2 regions of the Halalkalibacter kiskunsagensis genome follow, and region 1 is predicted to be linked to the other one. Evidence: a T-box and tRNA genes for the amino acid it is inferred to sense, from the RefSeq annotation. Region 1 holds a T-box; the other holds one or more tRNA genes.
What was found. The T-box of region 1 lies ahead of serS (serine--tRNA ligase). A T-box ahead of a tRNA ligase gene usually reads a tRNA of that ligase, here a tRNA-Ser.

Region 2: it encodes a tRNA-Ser, which carries the amino acid that the T-box ahead of serS (serine--tRNA ligase) is inferred to sense. The anticodon was not compared.

Annotation. Positions count from the first base shown of each region.
Region 1 covers NZ_JAXBLX010000069.1:8,137-15,259, reverse strand. The annotation lists gene SLH51_RS23205 (D-alanyl-D-alanine carboxypeptidase family protein) at 1-263, shown strand, start outside; gene pdxS (pyridoxal 5'-phosphate synthase lyase subunit PdxS) at 537-1,421, shown strand; gene pdxT (pyridoxal 5'-phosphate synthase glutaminase subunit PdxT) at 1,457-2,035, shown strand; T-box leader at 2,039-2,254, shown strand; gene serS (serine--tRNA ligase) at 2,337-3,617, shown strand; gene SLH51_RS23185 (ABC transporter ATP-binding protein) at 3,956-4,966, opposite strand; gene SLH51_RS23180 (ABC transporter ATP-binding protein) at 4,941-5,990, opposite strand; gene SLH51_RS23175 (ABC transporter permease) at 6,031-6,972, opposite strand; gene SLH51_RS23170 (ABC transporter permease) at 6,990-7,123, opposite strand, start outside.
Region 2 covers NZ_JAXBLX010000079.1:1,744-8,866, forward strand. The annotation lists gene SLH51_RS23845 (DUF1002 domain-containing protein) at 1-617, shown strand, start outside; gene SLH51_RS23850 (NfeD family protein) at 745-1,392, shown strand; gene SLH51_RS23855 (DUF1189 domain-containing protein) at 1,463-2,245, opposite strand; gene SLH51_RS23860 (Na/Pi cotransporter family protein) at 2,510-4,135, shown strand; tRNA gene SLH51_RS23865 (tRNA-Asn) at 4,345-4,419, shown strand; tRNA gene SLH51_RS23870 (tRNA-Met) at 4,426-4,499, shown strand; tRNA gene SLH51_RS23875 (tRNA-His) at 4,525-4,597, shown strand; tRNA gene SLH51_RS23880 (tRNA-Ile) at 4,605-4,681, shown strand; tRNA gene SLH51_RS23885 (tRNA-Ser) at 4,709-4,801, shown strand; gene SLH51_RS23890 (superoxide dismutase) at 5,184-5,792, shown strand; gene SLH51_RS23895 (MFS transporter) at 6,002-7,123, shown strand, end outside.

The DNA.
Region 1 (7,123 bases):
TTAATGAAAGCCAGTTAAATGAAGACGGTGAATTAGAAGCACCTTTTGAAGCGGGTACACAAGTTGGAACGCTTGCTCTTGTATATAATGGTGACGAGGATGAAGAGTTTTTATATGCATCACAACGTGCTGAAGTTCCGGTTGTTACGGATGTAGCTGTTGAAAAGGCAGGTTGGTTCGCAATGGCGATGCGTGCGGTCGGAGGTTTCTTTTCTGGAATCTGGAATGGTGTAGCTGAAATGGTTAAAGGTTGGTTTTCTTAAGTTAAGCATCAGTAAAAGGGAAATATTTGTGAATTTTGAAAAACTTTAGTTTTCTCTAAATTCTGTTTAGGTAAATTGAATGTCAAATATTCTATATTTACTTGTAAAGACATTTGCTTATAACTAAGCCTTTTCTAAACCAGTCCTAATTTTGTTTAGGCCCTTATTCATGCTAAAATAATAACTGAAAATTTATGCGAATGCCCCTTTTTTAAGGTATACTATTAAAGGATGAGCATTCAACTAAGAAGAACGGTATAGGAGGAAATACGAATGAGCCAAACAGGAACAGATAGAGTCAAAAGAGGTATGGCAGAAATGCAAAAAGGTGGCGTTATTATGGACGTCATTAATGCAGAACAAGCAAAAATTGCAGAGCAAGCAGGTGCAGTTGCAGTCATGGCACTTGAGCGTGTACCAGCGGATATTCGTGCAGCGGGCGGAGTGGCACGTATGGCTGACCCGACAATTGTTGAAGAGGTACTAAATGCAGTATCAATTCCAGTTATGGCAAAAGCTCGTATCGGTCACATTGTAGAAGCGCGTATTCTAGAAGCTATGGGCGTTGATTACATTGACGAAAGTGAAGTTCTAACACCTGCAGACGAAGTATTCCACTTGTACAAGCGTGATTTCACTGTCCCATTTGTTTGTGGAGCACGTGACTTAGGAGAAGCGTCACGTCGTATTGGTGAAGGTGCATCAATGATTCGTACGAAAGGTGAGCCTGGAACAGGAAACATTGTTGAAGCGGTTCGTCATATGCGTATGATTCAAGGACAAATTAACAAAGTAAAGCAAATGTCTACTGATGAGTTAATGACAGAAGCAAAGAACCTTGGTGCTTCATTTGATCTTTTGTTACAGATTAAAGAAACAGGTAAATTACCTGTCGTTAACTTTGCAGCAGGTGGTGTAGCAACTCCTGCAGATGCTGCATTAATGATGCAGTTAGGTGCAGATGGAGTATTTGTTGGTTCTGGTATTTTCAAATCAGACAACCCTGAGAAGTTTGCACGTGCAATTGTTGAAGCGACAACTCACTATCAAGATTATGCGTTAATTGCTGAGCTTTCAAAAGGACTTGGAACTGCAATGAAAGGTATCGAAATTTCGACTCTTAACCCAACTGAGCGCATGCAAGAGCGTGGCTGGTAAACTCTAGGCTGGGTAAGGGAAAGGAAGCGCAAGTAATGGTTAAAATTGGTGTATTGGCATTACAAGGAGCGGTTAGGGAGCATGTGAACTGCTTACAAGCTCCTCATACAGAAGTAGTTGTTGTCAAAAAAGTTGAGCAACTAGCTGAAATAGATGGCTTGGTTTTTCCTGGTGGGGAAAGTACAACGATGCGTCGTTTAATTGATTTGTATGGTTTCTTTGAACCACTAAAAGAATTTGCTGCTTCAGGAAAGCCGATGTTTGGTACGTGTGCAGGCATGATTTTAATGGCAAGCTCAATTGAGGGACAAGACTCTGGTCATTTATCGGTTATGAACATGAAAGTACAGCGCAATGCGTTTGGACGTCAGCGGGAAAGCTTTGAGACCGATCTGCATGTAACAGGTGTAGGTGAAGATATTCGTGCTGTGTTTATCCGTGCTCCTCTTATTTTAGAAGTAGGAGAAGATGTAGAAATACTTTCGAAGTATGGGGATGAAATTGTTGCTGCAAGACATGGAAACTTCCTTGCATGCTCGTTTCATCCAGAGCTAACAGATGATCATCGCTTTCATCAGTTCTTTGTTTCAATTGTAGAAGAATCAAAACAATAAAGTTGTAATGCGTCGATAAGGGTTAGTACATACAAAGCGCTGTACAGAGAGCCGGTGGGAGGTGTGAACCGGTCAGTGCTTGTATCGAATCCACCTTGGAGTAGAAGTATGAAATCTTCTCGGTATGCAGCCGTTATGTGCTAAAGTGGTTTAGATAGTAGGAGGAAGCACCTACTATCTTGCAACAAGGGTGGTAACGCGGGTGCTCTCGTCCCTTCTTCATAATAGAAGGGGTGAGGGCTTTTTTTTATCCTTTGTTATTTGGTAAAATGAATAAGATAAGACATGAGGAGGACAACCAATGTTAGATGTAAAACGTTTACGTAAAGACTTTGATGATATAAAAAAGAGACTTACGACAAGAGGTGAAGATATCTCTGGTCTAGACCGTTTTGAAGAATTAGATGAAGGTCGTCGAACGATTATTGTTGAAGTAGAAGAGCTTAAGAGTAGAAGAAATCAAGTGTCACAAGAAGTAGCACAATTAAAGCGTGAAAAGCAAGATGCAGATCATTTAATTAAAGAAACAAAAGAAGTATCGGAGAAGATTAAATCACTCGATGAACAGTTACGAAAAATCGAAGATGAATTAGAAGGGATTTTATTAACAATTCCTAATGTACCTCATGAGAGTGTTCCTGTTGGGGATACAGAAGATGATAATGTTGAGATACGTAAGTGGGGAGAGGTTCGTTCATTTGGATTTGATACGAAGCCGCACTGGGATCTAGCAACAGATCTAGGAATCGTTGATTTTGAACGGGCATCAAAAGTGACAGGAAGTCGTTTTGTGTTTTATAAAGGGTTAGGAGCGCGTCTAGAACGTGCATTGATTAACTTTATGATGGACTTACATCAAGACGAGCATGGCTACGTGGAAGTTTTGCCTCCTTATATGGTCAATCGTGCAAGCATGACGGGTACGGGGCAATTGCCTAAGTTTGAAGAGGATGCTTTTAAAATTCATGACCAAGATTACTTTCTCATCCCAACAGCAGAAGTACCTGTAACAAACTTACACCGTGATGAAATTTTAACAGCAGAACAGTTGCCAATTGCATATACGGCATATAGCGCAAACTTCCGCTCAGAGGCTGGTTCTGCAGGCCGTGATACACGTGGATTGATTCGTCAGCATCAATTTAATAAAGTGGAGTTAGTACGGTTTGTAAAGCCTGAGGATTCATATGATACACTTGAAACGTTAACAGGTCATGCAGAGAAAGTATTGCAACTTCTCAAATTACCTTACCGTGTATTAAGTATGTGTACTGCAGACTTAGGATTTACAGCGGCGAAAAAGTACGATATTGAAGTTTGGATTCCAAGTAATGATTCTTACCGTGAAATCTCTTCTTGTAGTAACTTTGAAGACTTTCAAGCGCGTCGTGCAAACATTAAGTATCGTCCTGAAGCAAAAGCGAAACCAGAATTCGTTCATACATTAAACGGATCAGGCCTTGCTGTCGGACGTACAGTTGCGGCGATCCTTGAAAATTACCAAGAAGATGATGGATCTGTCGTGATTCCTGAAGTTTTACGTCCATATATGCGCAATGTAGAAAAGATTACAACAAAGTAAAATGAAAAAGCCGACTGCACATTCATGCAGTCGGCTTTTTAAGTTGGAATAAAAAGGGTAAAGGGCAATCTTACAATGGCTTCATTCGCCGTACGCCTTTTGAGAAAGGCACTCAAAAGGCTCCCCCCTAACGGCGGTTCCGCTCATTGTTAGAATAGAAGAAAACAAGTCAAAGTGCGACCTGTTTTGATTTAAAAAAGAGCAAACAAGTTGCAATGGCTTCACTCGCCGTACGCCTTTTGAGAAAGGCACTCAAAAGGCTAAACCCCCAACGGCGGCTCCGCTCATTGCTTAGAATAGAAGAAAAAAGGTCAAAGTGCGACCTTTTTTCTTCTATTCTAGTACTTTGCTTTATGTCTGCCGGATTCAATTTCATCCATGTAGTGACATGCTGCTAAGTGGCCTTCTTTCATGTAATTTTCAGCCTTGAGCTCTGGTGTGTCAGTAGTACATAAATCCGTAGCAAATGGACAACGTGTATGGAAACGACAGCCTTCAGGAGGATTAATTGGTGAAGGTACATCCCCTTTTAAGATCACACGCTCTGTCTTTTTACTTGGATCTGGTACAGGAATAGCAGAAAGAAGTGCTCTAGTATAAGGATGTTGTGGATTATCAAATACTGACGTTTTATCGCCAATTTCAACAATACGTCCTAAATACATAACAATTACTCGATCTGATATGTGACGTACGACACCTAAATCATGTGAAATAAACAAGTACGTTAACTGAAAATCGCGCTGTAATCTCTTTAATAAGTTGATTACTTGTGCTTGTATCGATACATCTAAAGCTGATACAGCTTCATCACATATAATAAGCTTTGGATCAACAGATAAAGCGCGAGCAATCCCAATACGTTGACGTTGGCCACCACTAAATTCGTGAGGAAAACGGTCGGCTTGGTGAGCACCTAGTCCAACCGTTTCCATTAGTTCGCGGATCTTAGCGGAACGCTCAGCTTTTGGTACAACGTTTTGAATTTCTAAAGCTTCTTCAAGTATTTGACGAACGGTTTGACGCGGGTTAATAGAAGCATAAGGATCTTGGAAAATAATCTGTAAGTCTTTTCTTTTTTTACGCATTTGCGCTTTATTTAATGAAAGCAGGTCATCACCATCAAAGACAACTTCACCAGCAGTTGGATCATCTAAACGTAATATAGCACGACCGGTCGTAGACTTACCACAGCCAGATTCCCCTACAATACTGACGGTTTCTCCTTCATACACAGTAAACGTAACGCCATCAACGGCTTTCACGTAGTTAACGGTACGTCCAAGCATTCCACCTTTGATCGGAAAATACTGTTTCAGGTCCTTAACTTTCAGTAGTTCTTTTTTCATACACGTTCACCTCCGGATCGCCATCCCACTCATCAGAGTAGATCCAACATCGAATTTGGTTGCCTTTTTCATCTTCTTCTAGTTCAGGAAGGCGCTCAACACATATATCACTTGCATAAGGGCAACGTGGTGAGAAGCGACAACCGACTGGCATGTCAACAGGACTTGGGACAGCCCCTTTAATAACTGACAGTTCCTCGTCTTCTAAATCTATATCATGACGTGGCAATGAATTTAATAACCCTACTGTATATGGATGTCTTGGATTACGGAATAGTTCATCAACAGATGCGTATTCGACGACCTTTCCACAGTACATAACAGCAACGTAATCACAAGTCTCTGCAACGACTCCTAAGTCGTGTGTAATCATGATAATTGACATCCCTAAACGATTTTGTAAGTCTTTCATCAGTTCTAGAATTTGAGCTTGAATCGTAACGTCCAATGCTGTTGTTGGTTCATCAGCAATTAATAATTCTGGATTACAAGCGAGTGCCATTGCAATCATGACACGTTGACGCATTCCACCTGAAAGTTCATGTGGATACTGGTGTACACGTTTTTCAGGTGAAGGGATTCCTACAAGTTTTAACATCTCAACTGAACGTTCAATTGCTTGTTTTTTGTTAAGTTTCTCATGAATTTGATAGGCTTCCCCAATTTGTTGACCGACTGTGTAAACAGGGTTTAATGAAGTCATTGGTTCTTGGAAGATCATTGAAATTTCATTTCCACGAATTTTTCGCATTTCAGCGTCTGTCTTTTCAAGTAGATCAGCGCCCTTGAACATAACCTGGCCCCCAACAACTTTACCTGGGTTTTGAATCAGTCGAAGAATAGAAAGTGAGGTAATGCTTTTACCTGAACCTGACTCACCAACGACTCCTAGTGTCTTTCCTTTTGGAACTGAAAAGTTGACACCATCGACAGCCTTAACCTCAAAGCTTTCCGTAAAAAACGATGTGCGGAGGTCACGAACTTCAAGAATCGTTTCACTTTTGCTATCGACCTTTGTTGCCATAAGGTTTCACACCTTTCCAAATATTATTTATATCAAATGATTAATTTAAGTCAATTCGTTTATTTAAGACACGATAAGCGACATCTACAAGTAGATTTACTCCGACAAAGATTAATGCAAATACAAGTACAGTTCCTTGAACGATTGGGAAATCGCGCGCACGGATTGCTTCAATAATTAGACGCCCCATACCGTTAATAGCAAAAACAGATTCTGTTAAAACCGCACCACCCAAAAGGCCACCAAATTGCAAACCAACGACTGTAACAACTGGAATAAGAGCATTTTTTAATGCATGACGATAAATAACAACTTGTTCTTTTACACCTTTTGCTCGTGCAGTTCGAATATAATCTTGTCCAATGACTTCAAGCATACTTGAACGTGTCATACGTGCAATAATCGCAGCACCTGCCGTACCAAGAGTAATCACTGGTAAGACAATTTGTTGCCATGAACCCCAACCGGAGGCAGCAAACCAACTTGTGTGAATCGGACCTATATCAAAGCCGATTACAAACCATTGTATTAACATGAGACCAAGCCAGAAATTCGGCATTGATAAACCAAATAAAGCGACAATCATAATAGAAACATCTGTTAAAGTGTAGTGTTTCGTTGCTGAGATAACACCAGCAATTAAGCCAATAAATACACTTAAAATCGTACTATAAATAGCAAGTTCCATTGTAACCCAGAATCGTCCTGAAATTTCTGATGAAACGGAACGACCACTACGAATTGAGTTTCCAAGGTCACCTTGAACTACACCTGAAACATATTTTGTATATTGAACGGGCAGAGCTTCATTTAAACCTAGTCTTTCACGCATTTGTTCGATTTGAGCTGGAGAAGCACTCTCACCTGCCATGATTTGAGCTGGATCACCAGGAATGAGGTGCATCAAGCCAAATGTTAGAATAGTAACTCCTATTAAAACGGGTATCGTCTGAATAAGACGACGTACGATAAAAGTAAACAATGTTTAAGCACCTCTTTCTAGTTCTTCATTTTAGGATCTAACGCATCTCGTAAACCGTCACCAAAAATATTAAACGCTAATACAACAATGACGATCGCAATACCTGGGAACAACGTAACGTGCGGTGCATCCCACATATAGTTCCGACCAC
Region 2 (7,123 bases), on a different contig from region 1:
CTTCATCGAAAATCACTCTTAGAGAACAGGGCGCAGGCTTATCCGTTGAATCAAATAATATTAATTGGGTTTCTGATGATATGTATGCAAATGCATTAATCACGGCTGGGGTTGAAGATGCCGATATTTATGTAACAGCACCTATTGCTGTATCAGGTACCGCTGCGTTGACTGGATTAATTAAAGCATATGAAATTGCTGCAGAAATTGAAATTCCAGAAGAACAAAAGCAGATTGCTAATGAAGAATTGGTTCGTACAGGAGAATTAAGTGATTCAATTGGGGTTGAAGAAGCAACTGAATTAATGAATCGAATAAAAGAAGAGATTGCCAATAATCCAGTTGAAACAGAAGATGACTTAAGGGAGTTAATTCGTCGCGTTGCGGCTGAACTTGGCATTACGTTAACAGATGAAGAGTTAAATGGGCTTGTATCTTTATTTATGAGAATGAAAGATCTTAATATTGATTGGAATCAAGTTCAAGATCAAATTTCAAAAGTTCGAGATAACTTAGATGAATTTTTAAATCGAGAAGACACACAAGGTTTTATTAAAAACTTTCTTGATTTAATTAATCGTCTAATTGATTCTCTTCGTGGATTTTTCAGTTCATAAGCAGAGAGGATTTTCCTCTCTTCCAAAGCGTAAGAGAAGACCATTAGAGGGATTTTCTTATTTTTTGGAAGAAAGTGAAACGTATTCATGATATGATTCGTATACGATAAGTAAGGAGGGATGAGAAATGGAGTGGTTGGATTCACCAAGTATTGGTTTTATAGTTGTTTTTTTAGGGACATTATTTTTAATTGGAGAATTACTTGTTCGGGCTAAAGGGCTCTTTGCCATATTAGGGATTGCAATAATGGCTATGTACTTTTCGTATCACCTTACAGGAGATACTGGATTGTGGGTAGTGCTTTTATATATTGTTGGTTTAGCATTAATAGTAGTTGATGGTAAAGTTATCACTGATGGGACGGTTGCTCTGCTCGGAGTCGTCTTAATGATAATCGGTCTTGCAGTACCAGCTCCAACTTTTATTTATGGTACACTTGTTTCAATGGGATTTATTATTGGAGGATTTAGTTCAGCACTATTTTTAAAAGTTTTTCCATCCCGAAATTTATGGGCAAAAATGACGCTAAAAGATAAACTAACAAGTGATTTAGGATATAACTCAATTAACGAGCAATACCATGAATTAATCGGAAAACAAGGTAGAACGATTAGCTCTTTTCGACCAACAGGTACAGTTGAAATTGAAGGGGACCAATATAGTGCAACAAGTGGAGGTCATTGGATTGAAGCTAACACTGATATTATTGTCACCTCAGTAGATGGAACAAGGATTCTTATTAAATCCTTAGAAAATAGCCAAAAAAGCGAGTAACGTTAACTGTTACTTGCTTTTTTGGCTATAATTCAGAAAAATTGTTCTTTAGAACCTTACTTCTCATTCGTCATGACTTTTTTTGGGGAACCGGAATTGATTTTACTGAAATTAAAACCAATAAAAAAGTAGACGCAATAAATGCACTAAATGGTATTGGATAAAATAAAACATCCACCCAAGCAAGTAGTATAACAGGAAGAGTTAGCGCATGTGCAGTAATTAACCACAGATGGCGATATTCTAAATTACGCGCACCTTTAAGTAATAAAGCTACAAAAGCCAAAAGTGATATACCAAGAAAGGCCAAACCCGAAAGTGCAACAAAAAGAAGAAAGATAATAATAAATAATAAAATTGGCAAAAAGCCTTGTAAATCATTAATACGCTTAGATAAATCCTCTTTTGTAAACTCTTGTAACCCAAGAAGTGTGTATGGAATAGATTGACTGTTACCATCAGCTATAAATAAAAATTCTCGTTGTTGTAAGGCAATGCCATCAACTAATTGTTGTAATTCCTGCTCTGAATATGTATTTGAGGAATCAATAAGGAAGAATCCTTCTCCGGCAACCTCGGTATAAAATGGCTCTTCACTTTCCCAATAGAGTGTTCCTTCTCTCAGATGAAAGTTTGGTATATCGTTTTGTAACATATTATCGAATTGTTCAACAGCTGAAGTGGCCGTTGAGTATAGTGTGACAAAGTATGGGATGCTAGAAATAAATATAATGAAAAGTACATACCCAATGGTTGATGTAATGGGGCGAAATCGACTATATGCAATAACCTTTTTACTGTAAAAGCTTTTTAGAAACCAATCCCAATAGCTCAGAATAAACACCTCTTTCATTCTTCGTTATTTTAACGAATAGCTCGTTGAATTGCTATAATACTTTTAAAAAATTTGCTAAAAACGTGAAAAGATTGTGTTGAAGCTAGGGAATGTTAATCCTATGAATGATCTATGTTGAGCAATAGTAAAAACGTGTAAACTTTTAAACTTTTTTGTTTACAAATGGTTTGAGAATGCTTAATAATAGACAGGGTGTCCATGTTGATGTTTGTCGAAAGTTGGATGATTACTTTGACTTATGAAATGAAGGGATGAGGATTTGTGGATTTACAAACGCTCTTGTTCATGTTTTTCGGTGGACTAGGTATTTTCCTATTTGGTATAAAGTACATGGGGGATGGGTTGCAAAAGGTTGCAGGAGACGGATTACGCGACGTTCTCGATAAGTTTACAACCAATCCAATTATGGGTGTATTCGCTGGAATTGTTGTTACAGTTCTTTTGCAAACAAGTACAGGTACAACGGTTTTAACAATTGGTCTAGTGAATGCGGGTTTTATGACATTAAAGCAAGCGATAGGTGTTATTATGGGGGCCAATATTGGAACGACGGTTACAGCGTTTATTATTGGGATTAAAATATCTGCTTATGCCTTACCGATTATAGCAGTAGGTGCAGCATTAATTTTCTTCATAAAAGCTAAAAAAGTTAACTATTATGGACAAGTTATTTTTGGTTTTGGAGCCCTTTTTTATGGTTTGGAATTAATGGGGACTGGCCTCAAACCATTGCGTGAGTTAAAAGCATTTGCTGAGCTGACGGTGAGTATGAGTGAAAATCCATTACTGGGTGTTGTCATTGGGACGATTTTCACTGTTGCTGTGCAAAGTTCAAGTGCATCAATTGGTTTATTGCAGCAGTTGTACGAACAAGGAGCAATGGGATTAGATTCAGCATTACCAGTTTTGTTTGGTGATAATATCGGAACAACGATTACAGCGATTTTGGCTGCAATTGGAGCTTCTGTTGCTGCTAAAAGAGCTGCATTAACACATGTCATCTTTAATTTAATTGGTACAGTTATTGTCCTAATGATATATCCTCTCTTCTTTAATTTAATTAGCTATTTAGCATTAGAGCTAGGTCTTAATCGTCCAATGACAATTGCTTTTGCGCACGGGATTTTCAATGTTTCAAACACATTGATTCAACTACCTTTCGTTGCGCTGCTAGCTATTATAGTAACGAAGCTAGTCCCAGGGGATGAGTATAGTATAGAATATAAAGCAAAGCATTTAGACCCTAGATTTATTGGGAGTTCACCAGCTATAGCTCTTGGGCAAGCTAAACAAGAAGTTCTTAGAATGGCCGAATTCTCTGAAAGAGGTCTTTATGAAGTAAGCCAATACTTAGAAAATGGTCAGAAGCGACATGCTGAAATGTCGATTCAGTTCGAAGAGGCGATAAATAATCTTGACCGGAAGATTACTGATTATTTAATTCAAATTTCATCAAGGTCTTTATCTGCACATGATTCTAAACTGCACTCAATGTTGTTGGATACTGTTCGGGATATTGAGCGAATTGGTGACCATATTGAAAATATTGTCGAATTGAAAGATTATCAAAAAGCAAATAAAGTTCATATTTCTGATAAAGCTCTCGAGGATTTACGGGAAATGTCTGAATTAACTCTTTCCACGTTAAAAGAAGCTATACAATCATTGGAACTAATTGATGGTGATATGGCTCGCTCTGTATTAGAAAAGGAAGAGAAAATTGACAAAATGGAACGGAAGCTTAGAAAACAGCATATTCATCGTGTGAACGAGGGGAAATGTTCAGGTTCAGCTGGGATTGTTTTTGTTGACATTGTTAGTAATTTAGAGAGAATTGGCGATCACTCTGTAAATATCGCTGAAGCGGTAATTGGAGAGGATAATTAAATAAATTGTAATTTAATTAAAGATCTCAAAACGGAAAGCGTACGTCCTTTTGAGATCTTTAATTATGATAATATCTTGTTTATCTAAAACATGTGTGGTAAATTAGATCAGTGTTATTCAGTCATGTTTTTCCTTTTTGAAGAAAAGGAAAAAATATATTGACGTTAATTGCTCAGCATGATATTATAATTCTTGTCTTTAAAAGTTGTTCCACAGTAGCTCAGTGGTAGAGCTATCGGCTGTTAACCGATCGGTCGTAGGTTCGAGTCCTACCTGTGGAGCCATATTATGGCGGTGTAGCTCAGCTGGCTAGAGCGTACGGTTCATACCCGTGAGGTCGTGGGTTCGACTCCCTCCGCCGCTATTTTTCTACTTAAATATTTCTTGTGGCGGTTGTGGCGAAGTGGTTAACGCACCGGATTGTGATTCCGGCATTCGTGGGTTCAATTCCCATCAGCCGCCCCTTAGAGGACCCTTAGCTCAGTTGGTCAGAGCAGTCGGCTCATAACCGATCGGTCGTAGGTTCGAGTCCTACAGGGTCCACCATCTTAGTTGTATATTTTTGAAAAACGCGGAGGAATACCCAAGTCCGGCTGAAGGGATCGGTCTTGAAAACCGACAGGCGGGTTAAACCGCGCGGGGGTTCGAATCCCTCTTCCTCCGCCATTTACTATTTCAAATGATAAGGATCTACTTTGTAGGTCCTTTTTTTTGTTATTTCTTTTTCTTGAGGAGATAATGATTATTTTTGAAGTCGAAAAAGAAATAAAGTGCAGGATTTATTGAATATTATGACGAATTTATAGCAAGCACATGCATGGCTGTAGCTCTGTGAGATTCGATATTGTTTTCGGGGAGTTTAAATTTTCTCAAGTGGGGTAGAGTAAATTTGTCTTCAGAAAAAACAATGAGCATTATCATTGCAAGAATGTTCAAATTTTGGTAATGTAATTAATGGAAGACTTTTGAAACATAAATGTTGCTAAAGTCCACTTCTGGGGTTTTATACTCCACACTATTTTGTTACTTACTTTAAGGAGGAATTATCATGGCTTACGAATTACCACAATTACCTTATGCAGCTAACGCACTAGAACCTCATATTGATGAGGCGACAATGAACATTCATCACGGAAAACATCACAATACGTATATTACAAAATTAAACGCAGCACTTGAAGGTCATGAAGATCTTGCAGGTAAGAGCATTGAAGAATTAGTTTCTAATTTAGATGCTATACCTGAGAGCATTCGCGGAGCAGTTCGTAACAACGGTGGTGGTCACGCAAACCACACGTTCTTCTGGCAAATATTAAGCCCGAATGGTGGAGGAGCTCCAACAGGTGAACTTGCAGATGCAATTAACTCAACGTTTGGTAGCCTTGAAGCATTCAAAGAAGAATTTGCAAATGCAGGTGCTAACCGTTTTGGTTCAGGTTGGGCTTGGCTAATTGTTGATGGAGGGAAGCTTGCTGTAACAAGTACTCCTAACCAAGATACACCACTAATGGAAGGGAAAACGCCAATCCTTGGATTAGATGTATGGGAGCATGCATATTACTTAAATTATCAAAATCGTCGTCCTGATTATATTAATGCATTCTGGAATGTAGTCAATTGGGATGAGGTCTCAAAACGTTACAACGAAGCAAAATAATAACTAGGTAATAAAGCCTTTAAGCGAAATTTCGCATAGAGCAGCCTGAAAAAGTCTCTAAGGAAATTCCCCTTAGAGGCTTTTTTTGTATAACCGCTTTTTGAGGTGACACACTACTTATGAGGGTGGTGGAGTCGGTGAATAAGTCATTGGTAAAGAAAGTTATTGGTGATATAGAAGTGACAAGAGACTTAACTCTTTTGCTTGTGATGGGCGGGCTCTATGCGTTAAGTTTTGCTTTGTCTAATACATTTGTTAATGTATACCTTTGGAAACAGTCAGGCGAGTTTGTTGATATTGCTCTCTATAACTTAGGTTCAGTTGTTATGCAGCCGCTTGCGTTTATGTTAGCTGGAAAAATAGCTAAAAAAATTGACCGTGTCATTGTGTTAAGGGCAGGTGTTATAACACTTGCAACTTTTTTCTCGACCGTTCTTTTTTTAGGAGATCAAGCAAATCAATACTTAATTCTGTTAGGTGCGTTAATTGGGATGGGAATTGGTTTCTATTGGTTGGCGTTTAATGTGTTGACATTTGAAATTACAGAACCTGAAACAAGAGATTTTTTTAATGGATTTCTTGGACTTTTAAATTCGTTTGCAGGAATGATTGGGCCAATATTGGCTGGATTCATTATTACACGAATGGAACAATTCACAGGGTATACGGTTATTTTTACAATATCGCTCTCTCTTTTTGTTGCAGCCGTTTTAACAAGCTTCTTGCTACAAAGACGTTCAGCAGAAGGGAAGTTTTATTTTAAGAGAATTCTTAAGGAGCGTAAAGAAAACCTAAATTGGAGACAAATAACTCGTGCACACTTCTTTCAAGGTTTACGCGAAGGAACTTTTGTCTTTGTGATTGTTGTTTGGGTGTACATTGCAACAGGGAGCGAGCTGGCCATTGGTACATATGGATTGGTAGCTTCGGCAGTGCAATTTGTTGCTTATTACATTATTACTCGTATCATTAAACCGACTTTTAGAAAAAAATTGATTTTATTCGGTGGGATGATTCTATACGCAGCAATCTTTATTATAGTTATAGGGGATCTTACATTCACTAAGTTAATTATGTATGGTGTCGTTGTTTCAATAGCTTATCCGATGTTACTTGTACCGTATGTCTCACTTACATTTGATGTAATTGGGAAAGGTTGGAAAGCTGCTGAGATGAGAGTGGAATATATTGTCGTTCGAGAATTATTTGTAAATTCAGGTCGAATTGTTTCAGTACTTGCCTTTTTAGCAACAGTAACTTTTTTCTCAGAAGAAAAAGGGATTCCAATTCTTCTCCTCGTATTAGGAGCAGGTCACGCTCTCATTTATTTC